One region of the Cupriavidus sp. FW216-B1 genome, then DNA from elsewhere that is predicted to be linked to it. Evidence: predicted binding sites of a transcription regulator. Region 1 holds the regulator's gene; each other region holds the start of a gene.
The links. The regulator HrcA, encoded in region 1, represses chaperone genes, less so after heat shock. The targets are predictions, from matches to a motif close to TTAGCACTCNNNNNNNNNGAGTGCTAA.

Region 1 (3,462 bases):
CCGAGCGCTGGTTGTACATGAAGTAGCCGTCCACCGAGACCGCCAGCTCGACCATGCCGGAGATGCCGGAGCGGTTGACCACCACGTCGTTGAAGGCCAGCGCGGAGAAGATCACGCCGTCGTCGCGCACCACCTGCGACTCCAGCAGCATGCGGGTCTCGGATTCGTAGCGCCCGGCCAGCATGTCGGGCAGCACCGACTGCACGTTCTCGAGCGGGATGTCGGTCATGAAGCCGAGCCGGCCGTGGTTGACGCCGATCAGCGGCACCGGGAAGCCGGCGAGCTGGCGCGCCAGCCCCAGCAGGGTGCCGTCGCCGCCCAGCACCACGGCGACGTCGGCATGCTTGCCGATCTCGCCGGGCGGCAGGGAAGGGTAGTCGGTCAGCCCGGTGGCCAGCGCGGTCTCGCGTTCGAACACGACGTCCTGGCCGTTCTTCAGGATGCAGGCGGCCAGTTCTTCCAGCGGGCCTTCGATGCCGGCGGTGGCGTACCTGCCGATCAGGGCGACGGTGCGGAAGGGGGCGCGCGCGGCGGCGGGCTTGGGGAGCGATGACATGCCCGGATTAGACCATACCGCCGTGACCATTGTCAGCACGCGGGCGCGCGCCGGTGCGCGCCAGCCGCCCGAACCGGGAAAACTTGCGTAAAATCGGGTGCATCATGGATGAACGTGCCAAAACGCTTCTCAAAACGCTGATCGAGCGCTATATCGCCGAGGGGCAGCCCGTCGGCTCGCGCACCCTGTCGAAATACTCGGGGCTCGACCTGTCGCCGGCCACCATCCGCAATGTGATGTCGGACCTGGAGGAGATGGGCTTCATCACCAGCCCGCACACCTCGGCCGGGCGCATCCCGACGCCGCGCGGCTACCGGCTGTTCGTCGACACCATGCTGACCGCCCAGCCGCTCGACAGCGCGCTCAACCTGGCCGAGCTGGCCGGCAAGATCCAGGGGCAGCTGCACGGCCAGCAGCTCGGGCCGCAGCGCATGATCACCTCGGCGGCGCACACCTTGTCCAACCTGTCGCATTTCGCCGGCGTGGTGATGACGCCGCGGCGCGCGCAGGCGTTCCGCCAGGTCGAATTCATGCGGCTGTCGGACAAGCGCATCCTGCTGATCATCGTCACGCCCGAAGGCGACGTGCAGAACCGCATCATCCAGACCGAGCTGCCGTACACGCCGTCGCAGCTGGTCGAGGCCGCCAACTTCATCAACTCGCACTATGCCGGCATGAGCTTCGACAACGTGCGCGACCACCTGCGCGGCGAACTGCGGGCGCTGCGCATGGACATGTCGCAGCTGATGCAGGCGGCGGTGGAGGCCGGCAGCAGCGCGATGGCCGAGGAAGAGGACAACCACGTCTTCATCTCCGGCGAGCGCAAGCTGCTCGAGGTGGAGGACCTGTCCTCCAGCATGGAAAAGCTGCGCCGCCTGTTCGACGTGTTCGAGCACAAGACCGGCCTGCTCAAGCTGCTCGACGTCTCCAGCCATGCGCAGGGCGTGCAGATCTTCATCGGCGGCGAGAGCAAGCTGGTGCCGCTCGAGGACATGGCGGTCATCACAGCGCCCTACGAGGTCGACGGCCAGATCGTCGGCACGCTGGGGGTGATCGGGCCGACCCGCATGGCCTACGAACGGGTGATCCCGATCGTCGACATCACGGCGCGGCTGCTGTCCAGCGCGCTGAGCCAGAACTAGTGCGGGCCCCGGCGGGTCTCACCGGCTGCCAGTGCCGTTGCGCCCGCCGGCCCGGCGCGACCCGGCGGCCGCGCGCGTTCGCCGCGGCCCGCCCCGCCACACCGGAAACACCATGACGACTACACCCGAACCGGCCTATCAGCACGGCCAGGCGCCGCGCACGGCGGTCCTGCTGATCAATCTCGGCACCCCGGACGCGCCGACCCCGAAGGCAGTCGGCAGCTATCTCCGGCAGTTCCTGTCCGATCCGCGCGTGGTGGAGATCCCGCGCGCGGCCTGGCTGCCGATCCTGTACGGCTTCATCCTGCCGCTGCGCTCGCGCGCCTCGGCCATGAAATACGAGTCGGTGTGGCTGCGCGAGGCGCACATGACCGGCTCGCCGCTGCTGGTCCACACCGAGCGCCAGGCCCACGCGCTGCAACTGCTGCTCAACCAGCACGGCCACGAAGTGACGGTGGCGTGCGCGATGCGCTACGGCAATCCGTCGATCGGCTCGGTGCTCGAGGCGCTGCGGCGCCAGGGCACCGAGCGCGTCCTGCTGCTGCCGCTGTACCCGCAGTATTCGGGCAGCACCACGGCCACGGCGTTCGACGAGGCGTTCCGCGTGCTGGCGCAGTGGCGCAACCAGCCAGAGCTGCGGCTGGTCAAGCATTTTCACGACCATCCGTCCTATATCGCCGCCCTGCACCAGCAGGTGGGCGCATACTGGGCGCAGCACGGCACGCCCGATTTCGCGCGCGGCGACCGGCTGATCCTGTCGTTCCACGGGGTGCCGCGGCGCACGCTGGAACTGGGCGATCCCTACCATTGCGAATGCCTCAAGACCGGCCGCCTGCTGGGCGAGGCGCTGGGCCTGCAGCCGGGCCAGTACCAGGTCACGTTCCAGTCGCGCTTCGGGCGCGCGGAATGGCTGCAGCCGTACACGGCGCCGACGCTTCGGGAGCTGGGCAAGGTCGGCACGGGCCGCGTCGACGTGTTCTGCCCGGGCTTCCCGGCCGACTGCCTGGAGACGCTCGAGGAGATCGGCATGGAAGGGCGCTCCGAATTCCAGGTGGCCGGCGGCAAGGTTTTCCACTACATTCCCTGCCTCAACGACGCCGAGTCCTGGATCGCCGGGCTGGCGGAGATCGCCCTGCAGCACCTGCAGGGCTGGCCGCTGCGGCTGCCGCACCCGCACGAGCTGGAGGCGCGCCGCAGCCAGGCGCAGATGCGCGGCGCGGCGGCCTGAGGCGCGCTTCGTGGCAAGGAGATGACAGCATGAACGTATCTTTCGAGGCGGATGCCCGCCTGCGCATCGACAAATGGCTGTGGTGCGCGCGTTTCTTCAAGACCCGCTCGCTGGCGGCCGAGGCCGTGGAGCGCGGCAAGGTGCGGGTCAACGGCCAGCCGTGCAAGAACTCGCGCGAGGTCAGGCCCGGCGACACGGTCGTGCTCGAAGCGCACCAGCAGCGCTGGGAACTGGTGGTCAGGGGGATCGCGGGCGCGCGCGGCGCGGCGCCGGTGGCGCAGACGCTCTACGCGGAAACCGAGGCAAGCCAGGCGCGGCGGCGGGAGGAGGCGGAAAACCGGCGGGTCAACACGGAGCCGGCGTCGCGGCTGCAGGGCCGGCCGACCAAGCGCGACCGGCGCCTGCTCGACGGCATCGGGCAGTGAGGCGCGCGCCGGCGCATGCGGCGCCGCGGCTCACTGGCTGGTCAGCGAACGAAGGGAACGATGTAATGCTTGAAAACCGCCTTGCCACTGCCGTATTCGGTATCCCGCGGC
Region 2 (3,462 bases), on a different contig from region 1:
CGCCGCGCGATTTCCACCACGAGCTTGCCCCGCGCCGTGCCGGTCTCGATGGCGCGGTGCGCCTCGGTGGCGTCGTCCAGGCCGAAGCGCCGCGGGTCGACGCGCACGGCGAGCTTGCCGGCGTCGGCCAGGCGCGCCGCCTCGCGCAGGATCGCGCCGTGGCGCGCGCGGCCGCGGCCGGTCAGCAGCGGGAGCAGCGTGAAGACGCCCGAGTACGTCGCGGCGCGCAGCGACAGCGGCGCCAGGCTGTGCGTGCCCCAGCCGAGGCAGCTCACCACGTGGCCGCCGCAGGGGCGCGCGGCGAGGAAGGCGTCGTCCAGCACCTTGCCGCCGACCGTGTCGTAGACCACGTCGAAGCCGTCGCCGCCGGTGTACTGGCCGACATACTGCTCGACCGTGACGGCGGCGAAGTCGATCGCGGTCGCGCCATAACCTTCGATGATGTCCCGGCTGGCGGCCGAGCCGGTGGCATGGACCCGCGCGCCGGCGGCGCGGGCGATCTGCACCGCGACATGCCCCACGCCGCCGGCGCCGCCGTGCACCAGCACCGTCTGCCCGGGCTGGACGCCGGCCCGGTCCACCAGCCCCTCCCACGCGGTGATGAACACCAGCGGCAGCGCGGCCGCCTCGCGCATCGAGAGCCGGGCCGGCTTGCGCGCGAGCAGGTCGGCGTCGACCGCGGCATACTCCGCCAGCGAGCCCTGCACGCCGCCCACGCCGCCGGTCATGCCGTAGACCTCGTCGCCGGGCGCGAAGCGGGTCACGCCCGGCCCGACCGCCTCCACCACGCCGGCCAGGTCGAGGCCGAGCACGGCCGGCAGCGGCTGGCGCGCATGCGCGGCGTTGCCGGCGCGGATCTTGGTGTCGAGCGGGTTGACGCCGCTGGCGAGGATGCGGACCAGCACCTCGCCGGGGCCGGCCTGCGGCCTGGGCAGGCTGGCAACCCGGAACGGCGCGTTGGCGCGCTCGGCGACCAGGGCCTGCATGGTGGCTTGGGACATGGGGGACTCCGTTGGCAATGTCGTGGTGGATGTCCCATTCTTGTGCATGCCCAGATGAAGATAAATCAACTTATCGGCATCCCGTCCATGCAGATCTGCATGCGTGCGGCAGCGCCCTCGGTGGCGGCGCCGGCGTGGCCGGCCAACAAATTCGCGCGATCCAAGGGTAAACACGTATCAAGTCGCTGACTTGAAAACGTAAACCCCCGTCCCTATAATTAGCACTCGTTGGGTTAGAGTGCTAACAGCGCTCTCTCAGCCTTCCGATTCTGCTGGCAGCTAGCCAAAGCGGCCAGTTTTGTGAACGTAAAATCACTTTTTGTACCAAGGAGTCCGTATGAATCTGCGTCCTTTGCACGACCGCGTGATCGTCAAGCGTCTGGACAATGAAACCAAGACCGCTTCCGGCATCGTGATTCCCGACAATGCTGCCGAAAAGCCTGATCAAGGTGAAGTGCTGGCCGTGGGCCCCGGCAAGAAGGATGACAAGGGTGCTTCGATCGCGCTCGACGTCAAGGTGGGTGACCGCGTGCTGTTCGGCAAGTATGCCGGCCAGGCCGTGAAGGTGGATGGCCAGGAACTGCTGGTCATGCGCGAAGAAGACATCATGGCCGTGGTGAACAAGTAATCACGCCCCCATCCGTACAGATTTAGGAGATTCAGAACATGGCAGCTAAAGACGTAGTGTTCGGCGACGCCGCCCGCGCCAAGATGGTCGAAGGCGTGAACATTCTCGCCAACGCAGTGAAGGTGACGCTGGGCCCGAAGGGTCGCAACGTCGTGCTGGAGCGCAGCTTCGGCGGCCCGACCGTGACCAAGGACGGCGTGTCCGTGGCCAAGGAAATCGAGCTGAAGGACAAGCTGCAGAACATGGGCGCGCAGATGGTCAAGGAAGTGGCTTCCAAGACCAGCGACAACGCCGGTGACGGCACCACCACCGCGACCGTGCTGGCCCAGTCGATCGTGCGCGAAGGCATGAAGTACGTTGCCGCCGGCATGAACCCGATGGACCTGAAGCGCGGCATCGACAAGGCCGTGCTGAACGCGGTCGAAGAGCTGAAGAAGCTGACCAAGAACACCACCACCAGCAAGGAAATCGCGCAAGTCGGCTCGATCTCCGCCAACAGCGACGAAGTGATCGGCAAGCTGATCGCGGAAGCGATGGACAAGGTCGGCAAGGAAGGCGTGATCACCGTCGAAGACGGCAAGTCGCTGGCCGACGAGCTGGAAGTCGTGGAAGGCATGCAGTTCGACCGCGGCTACCTGTCGCCGTACTTCATCAACAACCCGGAAAAGCAGGTTGTCGCCCTCGACAACCCGTTCGTCCTGCTGTTCGACAAGAAGATCTCGAACATCCGCGACCTGCTGCCGGTGCTGGAACAAGTGGCCAAGTCGGGCCGCCCGCTGCTGATCATCGCTGAAGACGTCGAAGGCGAAGCCCTGGCGACCCTGGTGGTGAACAACATCCGTGGCATCCTGAAGACCGCCGCCGTCAAGGCTCCGGGCTTTGGCGACCGCCGCAAGGCCATGCTGGAAGACATCGCCATCCTGACCGGCGGCGCCGTGATCGCCGAGGAAATCGGCCTGACGCTGGAAAAGGCGACCCTGCAGGAACTGGGTCAAGCCAAGCGCATCGAGATCGGCAAGGAAAACACCATCATCATCGACGGCGCCGGCGACGCAGCCTCGATCGAAGCGCGCGTCAAGCAGATCCGCGCCCAGATCGAAGAAGCGACCTCGGACTACGACCGTGAAAAGCTGCAAGAGCGCGTGGCCAAGCTGGCCGGCGGTGTTGCCGTGATCAAGGTCGGCGCAGCCACCGAAGTCGAAATGAAGGAAAAGAAGGCCCGCGTGGAAGATGCACTGCACGCGACCCGCGCAGCCGTGGAAGAAGGCATTGTCCCCGGCGGCGGCGTGGCCCTGCTGCGCGCCCGCGCTGCCATCGCCAACCTGACCGGCGACAACGCCGACCAGAACGCCGGCATCAAGATCGTGCTGCGCGCGATGGAAGAGCCGCTGCGCCAGATCGTCCTGAACGCCGGCGAAGAAGCCTCGGTCGTGGTGGCCAAGGTCATCGAAGGCAAGGGCAACTACGGCTACAACGCCGCCACCGGCGAGTACGGTGATCTGGTGGAAATGGGCGTGCTGGACCCGACCAAGGTGACGCGCACCGCGCTGCAGAACGCCGCTTCGGTCGCTTCGCTGATGCTGACCACCGACTGCGCCGTGGCAGAACTGCCGAAGGACGAGTCGGCTCCGGCAATGCCGGGCGGCATGGGTGGCATGGGCGGCATGGACGGCATGATGTAAATCTGCCGGCCCGCCGCACAGGCAGCCTGCTTTACCCGCATTACCCGCAGTAGCAAAAACCCCCGCTGGCGCGAGCCGGCGGGGGTTTTTGTCTTTGGCGGCGGCGTCTTACGTGGATTGGCCCGGACTCGCGCGGACGCTCAGATCTCCA
Region 3 (3,462 bases), on a different contig from region 1:
AGAACGTCGACATCACCGGCGGCAGCGAATTCGGCAAGGACTTCAGCCTCACCGACCACACCGGCAAGGTCCGCACGCTGGCCGACTTCAAGGGCAAGGCGGTGGTGATGTTCTTCGGCTACACGCATTGCCCGGACGTCTGCCCGACCACGATGGCCGAGCTCAAGGCGGTCATGGAGCAGCTCGGCCCCGATGCCGACAAGGTGCAGGTGCTGTTCGTCACGGTCGACCCCGAGCGCGACACGCAGGAGCTGCTGGCGCAATACGTGCCGGCCTTCGACCCGCGCTTCCTGGGCATGCGCGCGGCCGACGACGCCGCGCTGCAGAAGGTGGCCAAGGACTTCAAGGTGTATTACGCCAAGGTGCCCGGCACCTCGCCGAACAACTACACGATGGACCACTCGGCCGGCAGCTACGTGTTCGACCCGAGCGGCAAGCTGCGCCTGTTCATCCGCCACGGCCAGGGGCCGGAGCCGATCGTGCACGATCTCAAGCAGCTGCTGTCCTGATCCGCGTGCCGCCGCCGGCGGCGCGTGGACGAAAAAAGGGCCGGTCGCGAGGACCGGCCCTTTTTCGTTGCGCGGCGCGGCTTTCGCCGCCGCGCGCGGTCAGGCAAACGCTTGCAGCGCGCCCTTCATCTTCTTCATCGCCGCCGTTTCGATCTGGCGGATGCGCTCGGCCGACACGCCGAACTCGTCAGCCAGCTCGTGCAGCGTCGAGCCGCCCGAGCCGTCGTCGTTGACGTGCAGCCAGCGCGCCTCGATGATGCGGCGGCTGCGCTCGTCGAGCTTGCCCAGCGCTTCTTCCAGGCCCTGCACCTGCAGGCGGTCGTGGCGCTGGGCCTCGATCACGCGGGTCGGCTCGTTGTGGTTGTCGGCCAGGTAGGCGATGGGGGCGAATTCCTCCTCGCCGTCGTCGATCTGGCCTTCCAGCGCCAGGTCGCCGCCCGACAGGCGGGTCTCCATCTCCATCACTTCTTCCGGCTTGACGTTCAGCTCGCGCGCCACCGCGTCGATCTGTTCCGGCGTGAAGGTGTGGGCGCCCTGCTTGTGGCTGCGCAGGTTGAAGAACAGCTTGCGCTGGGCCTTGGTGGTGGCCACCTTGACCATGCGCCAGTTCTTCAGCACGTACTCGTGGATCTCGGCCTTGATCCAGTGCATGGCATACGACACCAGGCGCACGCCCTGGTCCGGGTCGAAGCGCTTCACCGCCTTCATCAGGCCGATGTTGCCTTCCTGGATCAGGTCGGCGTGGGGCAGGCCGTAGCCGAGGTACTGGCGGGCGATGGACACCACCAGGCGCAGGTGCGACAGCACCAGGCGGCGCGCCGCGTCGACGGAGTCGTGCTCGCGCAGGTCGCGCGCAAGCCGCTGCTCCTCCTCGGGCGTCAGCATGGGGATACGATGGACAGCCTGGATATAGCTGTCCAGGTTTCCCAGGTTACCGGGAAACGTCAGCGCGAACGCCCCGGCGCCCTGAGGCGCCGTAGGCAGGCGGCTGCTGGTTTGGGTCTGGTCGGCAGATAGGACCGCGTTCACTCGATTGCTCCTTTCGCATCCGGCGGGTGGGTTGCCCGCGGCGCTCGCCACAAGGGTCCGCGCACTGCATTGCAACACATATTAGCACTCAAGCCGGGGGACTGCTAAGTTGGAGTCCCCGTGGGGTTGATAGTTCCAGCTAATTGATGTCGTGAATCACATAGTCTTTTATCGGGACCGGCTTCCGTCATGTGGCGTAATCACTATCAGACAGCGTTCGCTGCCTTATCGGACAAAGATTAGAGGGGGCGCGCCCCGTCTGGTTCTGTCGCCGGATGAGATGCTGTGTTCCGCCAGCAGCTACACTCCTCTCATTTGGCCGGCCCTCAGCTTCGGCCCAACCGGGGAGATCCATGTCTGTCATCGAACACTTGCTCAAGCCGCACACACGCGATCTCGGCGACGGTTTCACCGTCAGCCGCGTGCTGCCCGCCGCCGCGGCCCAGACGGTGGGCCCGTTCATCTTCTTCGACCACATGGGACCCACGGCCCTGCCGCGCGGCCAGGGGCTGGATGTGCGCCCGCATCCGCATATCGGCCTGGCCACCGTGACCTACCTGTTCGACGGCGAAATCCTCCACCACGACAGCCTGGGCAGCAAGCAGGTGATCCGGCCCGGCGACGTCAACTGGATGACCGCCGGCAGCGGCATCGCGCACTCGGAGCGCTCGCCCGCGGCGGCCCGCGAGGCCGGGCCGAGCCTGCACGGCATCCAGACCTGGGTGGCGCTGCCGCTGGAACACGAAACCACCGCGCCGTCGTTCTTCCACCATCCGGCCGCGACGCTGCCCAAGCTCGAGCGCCCGGGCGTGCGCATGACCGTGATCGCGGGCGATGCGTTCGGCGCCGAGGCGCCGGTGAAGGTCTTCAGCCGCACGCTGTACGTGGCGATCGAGCTGGAGGCGGGCGCCAGCCTGGAGATCCCGCCCGAGCATGCCGAGCGCGGCGTCTATCCGGTCGACGGCGTGGTCGCGCTCGACGGCGAGGTGCTGCCGGAGCGTCACATGGCGGTGCTGGTGCCCGGCCAGACCGTCACGCTGAACGCCGAGGCGCCTTCGCGCGTGATGCTGCTCGGCGGCGATCCGACCGACGGGCACCGCTTCATCTTCTGGAATTTCGTCGCCAGCAGCAAGGAGGCCATCGAAGCCGCGTCGCAGCGCTGGGAGAACGACCAGTTCCCGCGCGTGCCGGGCGAGGACGACCGCATCCCGCTGCCGCCGCGCAAGCGCTAGACCGGGCTGGTCCAGGCCACGCGCGTGCCCTGCTGCACGCAGCCGCGGATGGCCTCGACCTGGGTGGCGATCGGTGCCGGCACCGGCACCTTGCCGTCCAGCACGGCGCGGATCCAGGCCGCGGTCTGCGCGACGTCGTTGCCGGGCGGCAGTTCCGGCACCTCGCCAATCGAACCCGCGGTGGGGTCGACCAGCGTGCGCTGGTGGCCGTCGTGCAGCCAGTCGATGCGGCCGGCGCGGCGCGCGTCGGCCACCACCTCGCCCTCGGTGCCGCGCGCCAGCAGCACGTTGGCCGGCTCGTGCGAGAAGTAGTCGGTCAGGGTCTCGCGGTATTCCGGATGGGTGTAGCTGTACAGGCGCAGCGCCTCGGCCGGCGTATGCGCGCCGACGGGCTGCAGCATCTTCGCCACCGTGTGCGAGGAATTGCGCAGGCCGATCTGCATGCGCCGGTCGAGCAGCCGCGACAGCGCCGGCGACAGCACGTCGACCGGCAGCACCGCCAGCGGGTTGTCCTTCTCGCGCAGGCGGGACTCGGCTTCGGCCACCGTCGCGCACGGCGCGATGCCGAGCGCCCCGAACAGCGCGATGCTGGTCACGCGCCCGCTGAATTCGCGGCTGCCGTGCACCAGCACCGGCACGCCTTCGCGCGCCAGCAGCAGCGCCAGCAGCGGCACCAGGTTGGGCTGCTTGCG
Region 4 (3,462 bases), 190 kb from region 1:
TGGGCCTGCTCAAGGAACTGCAGGCCACGCGCGACATGACCATCGTGTTCATCACGCACGACCTGCAGCTGGCCGCGCAGTTCTGCGACGACGTGGCCATCATGTACGCGGGCCGCATCGTCGAGCAGGGTCCCATCGCCGAGGTGTTCGCGCATCCCGTGCATCCGTACACCGAAGGCCTGCTGCGCGCGATCCCGTCGCTGTCCGACTGCGACGCGCCGCTGCGGACCATCCCGGGCACGCCGCCGCTGCCGCGCGACTGGGCCCCCGGCTGCCGCTTTGCGCCGCGCTGCCCCGAGGCCGCGGCGCGCTGCCACGCCGCCTACCCGAACTGGTTCGAGTGGGGTGGCGACGATGGTGACGATGGCGGCGGCCGGCGCCGCGTGGCCTGCTGGCACACCGCGCAGCGCGTGGAGGCCGCCCGCGCGAGCGCCGATGGCGTGGCGCAGCCCGTTTCCGTTCCTCCAGCCAGGCAGAAGGTCGCATGAGCGCAGCCACCGCATTCATCCGCGCGGAAGACCTGCGCAAGCAGTACCAGGTACGCAAGGGCTTGTTCGGCAAGGGCAAGACCCTGCATGCCGTGGCCGGCGTCGATTTCGAGGTGGCCGCCGGCAGCACCTTCGGGCTGGTGGGCGAGTCCGGCTCGGGCAAGAGCACGCTGGCGCGCCTGCTGCTGGCGGCCGAGCCGCCCAGCGGCGGCCGGCTGCACGTGGACGGCAAGCCGCTGTCCACGCGCACGGCGCGCGAGCGCAAGGCCTTCCACCGGCTGGTGCAGCCGGTGCTGCAGGACCCCTATGCATCGCTCAACCCGCTGATGCGGATCGGCGACATCGTGTCCGAGCCCATGCGCATCCACGGCCTGGCGAAGGGGCCGGCGCTGGCCGCGCGCGTGGCCGCGCTGCTGCAGTCCGTCGGCCTGGCGCCGACGCTGGCGCAGCGCTTTCCCAACGAGCTCAGCGGCGGCCAGCGCCAGCGCGTGGCGATCGCGCGGGCGCTGGGCCTGGCGCCGCGCGCGCTGGTGCTGGACGAGCCGGTGTCGGCGCTCGACGTCTCCATCCAGGCGCAGATCCTCAACCTGCTCAAGGACATCCAGCAGCAGCAGGGGCTGACCTATGTGCTGATCTCGCACGACCTCGCCGTGGTGGCCTACATGAGCAGCCGGATCGGCGTGCTGTACCTGGGCGAGTTCGTGGAGCTGGGCAGCCGCGACGACATCATCCGCCATCCCCGGCATCCCTATACGCGGGCGCTGATGGCGTCCAGCGAAAGCCGCGTGGAAAGTGGCACGCAGGGCGGCGCGATGGCGGAGATCCCGTCGCCGATCGCGCTGCCGCAAGGCTGCCGTTTCCAGTCGCGCTGCCCGCATGCCGCGCCGCGCTGCCGCGAGCAGCAGCCGGCGCTGCGGCCGGCCGGCGCCGCGCACCGCGTGGCCTGCCATTTCGATCTCTGAGCGCGGGCGCGCTTCCTTGGTGCCTCCTTGGGTGCCCCCCTGGCGCCCCTGATAAGGAAATGCGAAACAAGCAGTTGGAGGGCGCGGGGGCGCGTTTCTATACTTGGCACTCGCCGGTGCCGAGTGCTGATCGACCGTGTCGACGCGCGCTGAAACGCGCTGAATCGCATCGACGGCGCAGCGCCGCCCCGGCCCGAATCCCTTTCCCATCCAGGAGCCAGCATGAGCCTTCGTCCCCTGCATGACCGCGTTCTCGTCAAGCGGTCCGACAACGAAACCCGCACCGCGTCCGGCATCGTGATTCCCGACAGCGCCGCCGAGAAGCCCGACCAGGGCGAAGTGATCGCGGTCGGCCCGGGCCGCCGCAACGAGGCCGGCGAGCGCATCGCGCCCGACCTGCGCGTGGGCGACCGCGTGCTGTTCGGCAAGTACGCCGGGCAGGGCGTCAAGGTGGACGGCGAGGAACTGCTGGTGCTGCGCGAGGAAGACATCGTCGCCGTGGTCGAGCGCTGACGCGCCGCCGCACCGTAACCCGACCAACAGACAACGACACAGGAACAACAGCAATGGCAGCGAAAGACGTAGTGTTCAGCGACGTGGCGCGCGCGAAGGTGGTGGAAGGCGTCAACATCCTCGCCAACGCGGTCAAGGTCACGCTCGGCCCCAAGGGCCGCAACGTGGTGCTGGAGCGCAGCTTCGGCAGCCCCACCGTGACCAAGGACGGCGTGTCCGTGGCCAAGGAGATCGAGCTGCAGGACAAGCTGCAGAACGTCGGCGCGCAACTGGTCAAGGAAGTGGCCTCGCGCACCAGCGACAACGCCGGCGACGGCACCACCACCGCCACCGTGCTGGCCCAGGCCATCGTGCGCGAGGGCGTCAAGTACGTGGCGGCGGGCCTGAACCCGCAGGACCTGAAGCGCGGCATCGACAAGGCGGTGGCCGTGGCCATCGAGGAGCTGCGCCGCATCAGCAAGCCGACCACCACCAGCCGCGAGATCGCGCAGGTGGGCACCATCTCGGCCAACGGCGAGAGCGCCATCGGCGAGCGCATCGCCGAGGCCATCGACCGCGTCGGCAAGGAAGGCGTGATCACCGTGGAAGACGGCAAGTCGCTCGGCGACGAGCTCGAAGTGGTGGAAGGCATGCAGTTCGACCGCGGCTACCTGTCGCCGTACTTCATCAACAACCCCGACAAGCAGGTGGTGGTGCTGGAGCAGCCGTTCCTGCTGCTGGTGGACAAGAAGATCTCCAGCATCCGCGACCTGCTGCCGGTGCTGGAGCAGGTGGCCAAGTCCGGCCGCCCGCTGCTGATCATCGCCGAGGACGTCGACGGCGAGGCGCTGGCCACGCTGGTGGTCAACAACATCCGCGGCATCCTCAAGGCCGCCGCCGTCAAGGCGCCGGGCTTCGGCGACCGCCGCAAGGCGCTGCTGGAGGACATCGCCATCCTCACCCGCGGCCAGGTGGTGGCAGAGGAAGTCGGCCTGTCGCTGGAGAAGGCCACGCTGGAAGAACTGGGCCAGGCCGCGCGCGTGGAGATCGGCAAGGAAAACACCACCATCATCGACGGCGCCGGCGACGCCGCGCAGATCCAGGCGCGCGTCAAGCGCATCCGCACCCAGATCGACGAGGCCACCTCCGACTACGACCGCGAGAAGCTGCAGGAGCGCGTGGCCAAGCTGGCCGGCGGCGTGGCCGTGCTCAAGGTCGGCGGCGCCACCGAGGTCGAGGTCAAGGAAAAGAAGGCCCGCGTCGAAGACGCGCTGCACGCCACCCGCGCCGCGGTGGAAGAAGGCATCGTGGCCGGCGGCGGCGTGGCGCTGATCCGCGCGCGCCAGGCGGTCAAGGGCGTGACCGGCGCCAACCCGGACCAGCAGGCCGGCATCAAGATCGTGCTGCGCGCGCTGGAAGAGCCGCTGCGCCAGATCGTCACCAACGCCGGCGAGGAAGCCAGCGTGATCGTGGCGCGCGTGGAGGAGGGCTCGGGCAACTTCGGCTACAACGCGGCCACC

Region 2: groES (co-chaperone GroES) is a predicted target of HrcA. The motif match lies at 1,220-1,246, and genes of this name have one in related genera.
Region 3: rpoH (RNA polymerase sigma factor RpoH) is a predicted target of HrcA. The motif match lies at 1,620-1,646, and genes of this name have one in related genera.
Region 4: groES (co-chaperone GroES) is a predicted target of HrcA. The motif match lies at 1,554-1,580, and genes of this name have one in related genera.

What each region holds. Positions count from the first base shown of each region.
Region 1 covers NZ_JBYTEL010000003.1:404,524-407,985, reverse strand. Annotated here, with positions in the region: gene AC3WXD_RS11555 (NAD kinase) at 1-556, opposite strand, end outside; gene hrcA (heat-inducible transcriptional repressor HrcA) at 661-1,698, shown strand; gene hemH (ferrochelatase) at 1,811-2,926, shown strand; gene AC3WXD_RS11540 (RNA-binding S4 domain-containing protein) at 2,956-3,351, shown strand; gene AC3WXD_RS11535 (hypothetical protein) at 3,393-3,462, opposite strand, start outside.
Region 2 covers NZ_JBYTEL010000006.1:210,589-214,050, reverse strand. Annotated here, with positions in the region: gene AC3WXD_RS15445 (zinc-dependent alcohol dehydrogenase family protein) at 1-1,001, opposite strand, end outside; gene groES (co-chaperone GroES) at 1,339-1,629, shown strand; gene groL (chaperonin GroEL) at 1,668-3,311, shown strand; gene AC3WXD_RS15430 (metallophosphoesterase) at 3,452-3,462, opposite strand, start outside.
Region 3 covers NZ_JBYTEL010000011.1:141,491-144,952, reverse strand. Annotated here, with positions in the region: gene AC3WXD_RS22265 (SCO family protein) at 1-509, shown strand, start outside; gene rpoH (RNA polymerase sigma factor RpoH) at 609-1,538, opposite strand; gene AC3WXD_RS22255 (pirin family protein) at 1,892-2,770, shown strand; gene ybiB (DNA-binding protein YbiB) at 2,767-3,462, opposite strand, start outside.
Region 4 covers NZ_JBYTEL010000003.1:219,367-222,828, reverse strand. Annotated here, with positions in the region: gene AC3WXD_RS10765 (ABC transporter ATP-binding protein) at 1-488, shown strand, start outside; gene AC3WXD_RS10760 (ABC transporter ATP-binding protein) at 485-1,450, shown strand; gene groES (co-chaperone GroES) at 1,673-1,963, shown strand; gene groL (chaperonin GroEL) at 2,017-3,462, shown strand, end outside.